Regions from separate parts of the Geobacillus zalihae genome, predicted to be linked through region 4. Evidence: predicted binding sites of a transcription regulator. Region 4 holds the regulator's gene; each other region holds the start of a gene.

Region 1 (2,201 bases), 670 kb from region 4:
GCGACGAGCGCGCGATCGTGGATTTTCACTCCATGGTGCACTTCATACCGTTCTTTCAATCCGCGCAAAATCGAAATCGTGTCCTCGACACTCGGCTCTTGGACAAGCACTTGTTGGAAGCGGCGCTCGAGCGCCGGGTCTTTTTCGATGTATTGCCGGTACTCATCAAGCGTCGTCGCCCCAATGCAGCGCAACTCGCCGCGGGCAAGCATCGGCTTGAGCATATTGCCGGCGTCCATCGCCCCTTCCGCTCTGCCGGCGCCGACGATTGTATGCAGTTCGTCAATAAATAAAATGATGCGGCCGTCGCTTTTTTTGATTTCATTGAGCACCGCTTTCAGCCGTTCTTCAAATTCACCTCGAAACTTTGCTCCGGCGACGAGCGCGCTCATATCAAGAGCGAAAATCGTTTTGTCTTTCAGCCCTTCCGGGACGTCTTTGCGCACGATGCGTTGAGCGAGCCCTTCGACAATAGCGGTCTTCCCGACGCCCGGCTCGCCGATCAACACCGGGTTGTTTTTCGTCTTCCGCGACAAAATGCGGATGATGCGGCGAATTTCACTGTCGCGGCCGATGACCGGGTCGATTTTTCCCGCTTTCGCTTCCGCGACAAGGTCGCGCCCGTATTTTGCCAACGCTTCATAGGTTGCTTCCGGATGTGGACTCGTCACGCGTTGATTCCCCCTTACTTTTCTCACTGCCGCTAATAGTGCTTCCTTCGTCAGTCCAAACGACGCCAGCTGCCGAGCGAACGGCTCGGCGCCATGAGGCAACGCGAGCAGCACATGTTCGACCGATATGTACTCGTCTTGCATTCGCTTCGCTTCGTTTTCCGCCTCCTCAAGCAGCCGCGCTAAGGCGGGCGCAACATACAGCTGCCCGTCCGCCCCATGCACTTCAGGCTTTTGGCGAAGCTGGTCTTGCAGCCAGCGGATCGCCTGAGCGCGGTCGGCGCCGCAAAGGGCAAACAGCCGCGGCGCCAAGCCATCTTCTTGCTCGAGGAGCGCCAGCAGAAGATGTTCGACATCAAGCTGTTGATGATGCCGCTCTTTGGCGAGCGACTGCGCCGCCATAAGTGCCTCTTGCAGTTTTTCCGTCAAACGGCTTGCGTCCATGCCGTCCCCTCCATTTGACCTTCTTTGACCATAAATCATTATAGCGGATCGCAAAGCGCACGGCAAATCAAAAGCCACTCCATGCTTGGAATGGCTTTTGTTCTGCTTCACGGTTTGCGCAAATACGTCCAATGTCGATTATGGTTCGACGTTTCTGGAAACGTATCGCCGGCTTTCAGTTTCAGCTTTTTCGGGTGCTTTACATTGTCGCCCGTTTCGCCGATTTCAATATACACGCCGTTGTTCGGCGCTTTATCGCCTGGTTTGAAATGGCGCGGTTGGCCCATTTGTTTCATCCCCCTTGCTTCGATTGCATTTGTTATCATGCCCGGTTTCATCGCTGTTCATAAGAAGGAAAATGATGGAGGATCGCAAACGGAACGCCAAGCTGTTCACAACGAAAAGGAGCTCTCCCCTCGAAATCCTTTTCAAAGTGAAAAAGGAACTCCCGAAACGGGAATTCCCCCTTTGCTATAAAACGGACAACAAAATCGCTTTTTGCGCATGAAGCCGGTTGCCGGCCTGCTCAAAGACGACCGAGTTCGGACCGTCCATGACGCCGGCCGTCACTTCTTCGCCGCGGTGGGCCGGCAGACAATGCAAAAAGAGATAATCCGGTTTTGCCGCTTTGACGAGCTCTTCGTTGACTTGATACGGCTGAAACACTTGCAGCCGCTCAGCACTTTCGCTTTCTTGGCCCATGCTCGTCCAGACATCCGTATAAATCGCATCCGCCCCCGCCACCGCCACAAGCGGGTCGTGCGTCACCGTGACGGCGGCGCCTGTCTGTTCACCGATTCGGCACGCCGCCTCGACATATTCTTTCTTTGGCTCATAGCCCGGCGGACAGGCGATGGCGACATCCATGCCGACTTTCGCCGCGGCCACAAGCAAGGCGTTGGCGACGTTGTTCCCGTCGCCGACATAGGCGAGCTTGACGCCTTGGAACGTTTTCTTCACTTCATAAATCGTCAGCAAATCCGCCAGCGCCTGGCAGGGATGATCGTCGTCCGTCAAGCCGTTGATGACCGGAACGGACGCATACTCGGCCAATTCCTCGACTTTTTGATGGGCAAACGTCCGAAT
Region 2 (2,201 bases), 560 kb from region 4:
TCACCTAAATAAAAAACGCCGCCCAATCGGGTGACGCAACGGAAGGAGGATTCGGTTTGCACCTTTCACTTATTAGTGGCATTTACACGACAAAAAACAAAAAACTGTAGTCTGGATGAAGAAAGAGCGCTTCCAGATACTCCGTGGCGCCATACGCTTTGTCTGCGGACAAGGTCCGAATCGTGATCGACGGTTGGCGAAACCGAATCGAAGCCAGCTGCTCCAAACTCGTTTCCCGTTCCGCCATATTGTCACTACTCTGCAAACGTACTCGCATATTTTAGATGAGATGGAACAAAAAGAATCCCGGCAGGTCGATCTCGCGATGGCGGAACTGGATCGTACCAAATAGCCGTGCAAAATTCGTGCAAAATTTTTTCGGATTCTATCGTTTTTTTCGGGATTCCCCAAAAATGAAAAACGACCGCAAACGCGGTCGTATCAAGGAGTCTAGGAATTCCGATCCGAACAGGTCGGATACAAGTAGCGCCCTCGGCAGGATTCGAACCCACGCTAAGAGAACCGGAATCTCTCGTGCTATCCACTACACTACGAGGGCATGGAAGTTCATGATTTCTCTATTTCGTTCCGTCGCATGTTCTATTATAGCAGGATCGCGCAAAAATGCAAGAGGAAAAATGCCATCAAAAGCAGGAAAAATTGCACCTTTGTTCCTTCCCCCATCAACGGGGCAACAGGTTAAAAAAACGAAAAAGCGGTTATGATGAAAAAAGGGATGTTTGCCGCCAGCCGCGAATATGTTATAAAGAATGGGGAAGGTCGTTTTGTTTGACCTTCATTGACCATTCGTGTATGATTAAGGCGTACATATTGATCCATTAGGATGGAAAAGGAGGCGTTTTTGATGTATTTGATTCCGACTGTCATCGAACAGACGAACCGCGGGGAGCGGGCGTACGACATTTATTCGCGCTTATTGAAAGACCGAATCGTGTTCCTTGGCAGCCCGATCGACGACCAAGTGGCCAACTCGATCGTGTCGCAGCTGCTGTTTTTGGCGGCGGAAGACCCGGACAAAGATATTTCCTTGTACATCAACAGCCCGGGCGGCTCGATCACAGCTGGCCTGGCGATTTACGACACGATGCAGTTCATCAAACCGGACGTATCGACGATTTGCATCGGCATGGCCGCTTCCATGGGGGCGTTTTTGCTTGCCGCCGGTGCGAAAGGGAAACGGTTCGCGCTTCCAAACAGTGAAATCATGATCCACCAACCGCTCGGCGGCGCCCAAGGGCAAGCAACGGAAATCGAAATCGCAGCGAAGCGCATTTTGTTCTTGCGCGACAAATTGAACCGCATTTTATCGGAAAACACCGGCCAACCGATCGAAGTGATCGAGCGCGATACGGACCGCGACAACTTTATGACCGCGCAAAAAGCAATGGAATACGGCATCATTGACCGCGTGCTGACGCGCGCTGATGAAAAATAAGGCATGCACACGTTGGCAGAACCGCTATAGAGCTGCGCCTGCACCGACATTGACGAAAAAAGGCTGCTTCCGACAAAAACGGAGCAGCCTTTTCCATTCCTTTCCCCGCCAGCCCCACACGCTGCTTTACTTTTCCTTTTGCACATAGGCGGCGAGCTTTTCGATCGCTTCTTGCTCATCCGGACCGTCGGCAATGAGCGTGATCACCGCTCCATGGCCGATGGCGAGGCTCATCAAGCCCATAATGCTTTTCGCGTTGACCCGTTTTCCGTCTTTTTCCAAAAACACATCAGCGGAAAAACGGTTCGCTTCTTGGACAAACAACGCCGCCGGGCGCGCCTGCAGCCCGGTTTTTAATTTCACTTCCACTTGTTTTTCCACCATTCTCCATCTCCCCTTTACAGCGATTTATGGAAATCGACCGGCTTTCCAGCCCGCAGCCGCTCCGCGATCTCATCAATTTTGCGCAGCCGGTGGTTGATGCCGGATTTGCTGATTTTTCCACCGGCAACCATCTCCCCGAGCTCTTTCAGCGTCACGTCTTGATGCTCGATGCGAAGTTTCGCGATTTCCCGCAGCTTGGCCGGCAGTGAATCAAGGCCGATCGTCTCGTCGATGTAGCGGATGTTCTCCACCTGGCGAAGCGCAGCGCCGATCGTTTTGTTCAAATTGGCGGTTTCGCAATTGACAAGCCGGTTGACCGAGTTGCGCATATCGCGGACGATGCGAATGTCCTCAAAGCGGA
Region 3 (2,201 bases), 810 kb from region 4:
TTCCAGCCGTCCCATAACGAGTGAAAAATTCCATAATCTCTCTTCCGGTCGCAAATCCTGCCCCAATCACCGTTCCAACGTAAACAGCAGCGATTTGCCACGCCTCCGACCACTCGTGTCTCTTGCCCAAATCCTCCATCTCCCTCTCTTGTCCGTTGCTTTTCCATATATATGTATATGTCCGGCATGGACAAGAAAGACGACAGAACGAAAAAAGAAGGCATCCGAGACAAGATGCCTTCTCACACACCGCAAACTCTCTTCATTAATATGGCATGCGATGTGAAATCGCGTTTCCATCAATGAACTGTCACGTGTTCGACTTGATGTTCGTGCAGCCCGCCGCTTCCTTCGACGTGCACTTTCACCGAATACGTTCCTTTGTTGGCAAACGTGGCCATGGCTTCGTACTCGCCGTTTCCTTTTTCCTTTGCATCGACAAATTCATGCTTATTGTCCGCCTGCCAAATCTCAAAACGAACGGTCGCACCTGTCAACGGCTTCCCATCTTTGGAGAGGCGGACGGTCAACGCCGCCGGTTTTCCGGCTTCGAACGAACGGGACGACAGCGAAATGGCGACGGCGCCATGATGATTTTCTTCAGCACTGCCTTGGGAATTTTCGCGCGCACCGTCGGCCGTCGCCGCCTGTTCCGGGCTGCCGGCGACAATATCTTTCTTCGGCATGTTATGCATGTCGCGCGCCGTCACATGGGCGACCACCGAATATGTTCCCGCTTCGGTGAACGTTTTTTCCACCGAGTATCGGCCGTCGCCGTCATGCTTCGCTTCAAGCATTTCCCGCTCGTCGCTTCCATGCTTCCATACTTCAAACTTGACTTCGTTCGCATCGTCTACTTTTTCGCCGCCGTACGTCACGACGCAGGCGAGCTTGGTCGGTTTGTTCAAATCGATATGATCCGGCGCATCGATTTTCACGTCAAGCACGGCCGGCGTCTCGGCTTGCTTGTTGTGATTTGTACAAGCAGCCATGATCATCATCCCCAAAAGTACAACAGCAAACGCGAAACCAACCTGTCTTCTCATCTTCACCTTTCTCCTTTTTCCTTCAAATTCATGATCATCATGAGCACCAAAGACGGAGTCTTTTCCGCCTCTTTTTCTGTTTTTCACTTTATCATAGCTTTGCCGCACCTACATTAGTATTCACCATTTTTTCAAAAACATTTCATCGTTATTACAATTTTTTTGTACAAAACACTTGAAAGTCAAAAAAGGTCAAAGTATAATAAAGTCAGAAAGTCAAAGAAAGTCAAAGTCAAATCCCGAATAAGAGAAAAGGGGGTATGTCTCATGCTATGCCAAGCATGCCAACAACGTGAAGCAACAGTGTTTGTCAACTTGCAATGGAACGGGGAAAAACAACAACTTCACCTGTGCCATGAATGCTATGAAAAGCAAAAACAACAACTGTCCATTCCGATGAACTTCGGCTTTTCACCGTTTTCCTTTGATGACTTCTTTACTAGCCCGTTCACAGCCGCCAACGCCGGAATGAGCGCGCCGAAAACGATGGCGAAGCGCCCGCAAAGCCATGGCGGTGGATTTTTGGATCAATTCGGCCGCAACTTGACGCAAATGGCGAAAGCGGGCTTGATCGATCCGGTCATCGGCCGCGACAAAGAAATCGCCCGCGTGATCGAAATTTTAAACCGCCGCAACAAAAACAACCCGGTGTTGATCGGGGAGCCGGGTGTCGGGAAAACAGCCATCGTTGAAGGGCTCGCGCTGAAAATCGCCGAAGGGCAAGTGCCGGAAAAACTATTGAACAAAGACGTGTACTTGCTTGACGTCGCTTCGCTTGTCGCCAACACCGGCATCCGCGGTCAATTTGAAGAGCGGATGAAGCGGCTCATCGCCGAACTGCAAGAGCGGAAAAACATCATCTTGTTCATTGACGAAATCCATCTGCTCGTCGGTGCTGGAGCCGCTGAAGGCTCGATGGACGCGGGCAACATTTTAAAACCGGCGCTTGCCCGCGGGGAACTGCAAGTCGTTGGGGCGACGACACTCAAAGAATACCGGCAAATTGAAAAAGACGCGGCTCTTGAGCGCCGCTTCCAACCGGTCATCGTCCACGAGCCGACCGTTGAGGAAGCGATCGCCATCTTAAAAGGCATTCAGCCAAAATATGAACAATTCCATCATGTCCGCTATACGGACGAAGCGATCGAAGCGTGC
Region 4 (2,201 bases):
TTAAATAACCAAGCCGCTCGTCAAAGGCATAGTTGACATACCCTTCAATCCAATCGTCCAATTCGCTCGCCGCCTCGAGAGCCTCAGCAAGCTGCAACCCCGGGAATAGGCATTGGATGCGGATATGATCCTCCTCGTTGATCATGATGCTGATTTCTTCATTTTCCGAAAGCAGACAAGCGCCAAACGGCGAATCCTCAGCCAGATGCGGACTAATTAAGTGTTTTTCTACCAATACCCGTTTTTCAATCGGCTGAAGCTCCGACATTTTCAACAACTCGAAGCGGCCTGCCCCTCCGTAAGAACGATGGGCGAACGTCCGTTCAAACAACGCGACGATTTGCATCGCTTCTTCACTGCTAAACAGCGTTGGAAAACGAAAGTCAACGATGTTGCGCGCCAGTCGGATGCGACTGCTTAAGACGATGTCCGAATCCGGCCCCTCTTGGCTCATCCACGCGCTGACCGCCGTATTGAAAAACTTCTCGAACGACATACCGCTTACATATCCCCCTCTCCGCGTCGACGCAGTTCATCCTCCAACGAGCGGATTTGGTCGCGCACCTCGGCCGCCCGCTCGAATTCCTCACGAGCGACGAGCTCCTGAAGCTTTTGTTTCAACATAGCAAGTTGCTTGCGCAAATGGAGAACGCCGCCTTTTCGCTTCGGAATTTTTCCTGAATGAGCGGTATTGCCGCTATGGAGCCGTTTCAAAATCGGCGGCAAGTAGCGTGCAAACGTCCGGTAGCAGTTAGCGCAGCCGAACCGCCCGATTTGTGTGAATTGATGGTATGTCATTTGGCACGTCTCACATTGAAGTACATCCGGGTTCGGAAACGCGTTCGCCGTCATCTCTTTCATCGGCGCTTGAAAGTTAAGAAGCCCCGCCAACAAGTTGTTGAGTGAAAAATCATCATTGCCGTAGAACGTAAACATATGGCCATGCTCTCTGGCGCATTGCTCGCAAAGATGGAACTCCGTTTTCTCTCCGTTTACAATTTTTGTAAAGTGCATCGTGGCCGGCCGCTGCTTGCATTCTTGGCAAATCAATGCCTCCCCCTCCCCCTATTTGTATTTCAGCGACGTCAGCATCGCTTTTAACATGCGGGCCCGCAGTTCGTCCCGCTCGGGCAAATCGATATATAAAACAGAACGATCCATAGCGCTTAACATAATTTTCGCTTCCCGCTCCGAAATTACCTTTTCTTCAACGAGACGTTTTACCACATCTTCAGCATTCGATTGGCTGATGCGGTGGCCGACAAGCTCGAGCAGCTGGTCAATAAGCTGTGCTTCACTCTTTGTCTTCACTTTCATAATGCGGATATACCCACCGCCACCGCGCTTGCTTTCGACGATGTACCCTCTTTCAAGGGTAAACCTCGTATTGATGACATAGTTGATCTGCGACGGAACACATTGGAATTTATTAGCGATTTCGCTTCGTTTAATTTCAACGATATCTTGGTCGCTCATATTGAGCACTTGCTTTAAATATTGCTCAATGATGTCGGAAATGTTCGGCACTCTACCTACCACCTTCCTTACAACCAAGCTGCCTGGCGATGGGCCGTCCGCTGACAAGGACACCCCACTGCCTATTCGTTGACTTTGACTATATTTGACCTTACTCTTACTATACAATGTATTACGGAAAATTTCAAGAGTGACCAAAGAAGGAAAACTAACTATAGAATATCCGTTTTTCTGGACAATAAAACGTCAAGCAGCCGAATAAATGAAAAAGCACGCCTTTTCTTCCAAGGAAAGAAAAGACGTGCTTTCCATTTTGCCTAGCAGCGACCTACTCTTGCAGGGGCGCTGGCCCCAACTACCATCGGCGCTGGAGGGCTTAACTTCCGTGTTCGGGATGGGAACGGGTGTTTCCCCTCCGCCATAGCCACTAGGCAACAATGGACAAGTCTTATTATAAGGAAAGTTGACCTGTTGTCAAGACTTTTTCATTCCCTCAAAACTAGATAACCGTGCTCAGGAAGAAGCCGCTCGCCTGCGCTTTTCGCATTGTCCAGCTCCGGCTCGCCGCCGCTCGGGGTCAAATAACCTTCGCCTTCGGGATGTGAACATCCCTGCAGGCGAAGAACATTTGCCCGTCGCGGCGACCCGCTCGCCTGCGCTTTTCACTGTCTAGTTCCGGCCGCCATCGGCTCGCGACGCTTCGGTCCTGCTGCGGCGGCGACAGC

Evidence for each region. The regulator CtsR, encoded in region 4, represses protease genes until heat stress. The targets are predictions, from matches to a motif close to ATGGTCAATAAAGGTCAAACA.
Region 1: the regulator CtsR is predicted to act here: its motif matches at 1,127-1,147, upstream of clpB (ATP-dependent chaperone ClpB).
Region 2: the regulator CtsR is predicted to act here: its motif matches at 787-807, upstream of clpP (ATP-dependent Clp endopeptidase proteolytic subunit ClpP).
Region 3: the regulator CtsR is predicted to act here: its motif matches at 1,225-1,245, upstream of QWV57_RS04660 (ATP-dependent Clp protease ATP-binding subunit).

What each region holds. Positions count from the first base shown of each region.
Region 1 covers NZ_CP129217.1:759,836-762,036, reverse strand. The annotation lists gene clpB (ATP-dependent chaperone ClpB) at 1-1,115, opposite strand, end outside; gene QWV57_RS03915 (YjzC family protein) at 1,223-1,402, opposite strand; gene argF (ornithine carbamoyltransferase) at 1,587-2,201, opposite strand, start outside.
Region 2 covers NZ_CP129217.1:3,063,194-3,065,394, forward strand. The annotation lists gene QWV57_RS15525 (hypothetical protein) at 83-247, opposite strand; tRNA gene QWV57_RS15530 (tRNA-Arg) at 488-559, opposite strand; gene clpP (ATP-dependent Clp endopeptidase proteolytic subunit ClpP) at 866-1,456, shown strand; gene QWV57_RS15540 (HPr family phosphocarrier protein) at 1,583-1,840, opposite strand; gene whiA (DNA-binding protein WhiA) at 1,855-2,201, opposite strand, start outside.
Region 3 covers NZ_CP129217.1:897,211-899,411, reverse strand. The annotation lists gene QWV57_RS04670 (YkvI family membrane protein) at 1-130, opposite strand, end outside; gene QWV57_RS04665 (FixH family protein) at 300-1,046, opposite strand; gene QWV57_RS04660 (ATP-dependent Clp protease ATP-binding subunit) at 1,314-2,201, shown strand, end outside.
Region 4 covers NZ_CP129217.1:92,124-94,324, reverse strand. The annotation lists gene mcsB (protein-arginine kinase McsB) at 1-496, opposite strand, end outside; gene mcsA (protein-arginine kinase activator protein McsA) at 502-1,050, opposite strand; gene ctsR (transcriptional regulator CtsR) at 1,066-1,527, opposite strand; rRNA gene rrf (5S ribosomal RNA) at 1,792-1,908, opposite strand.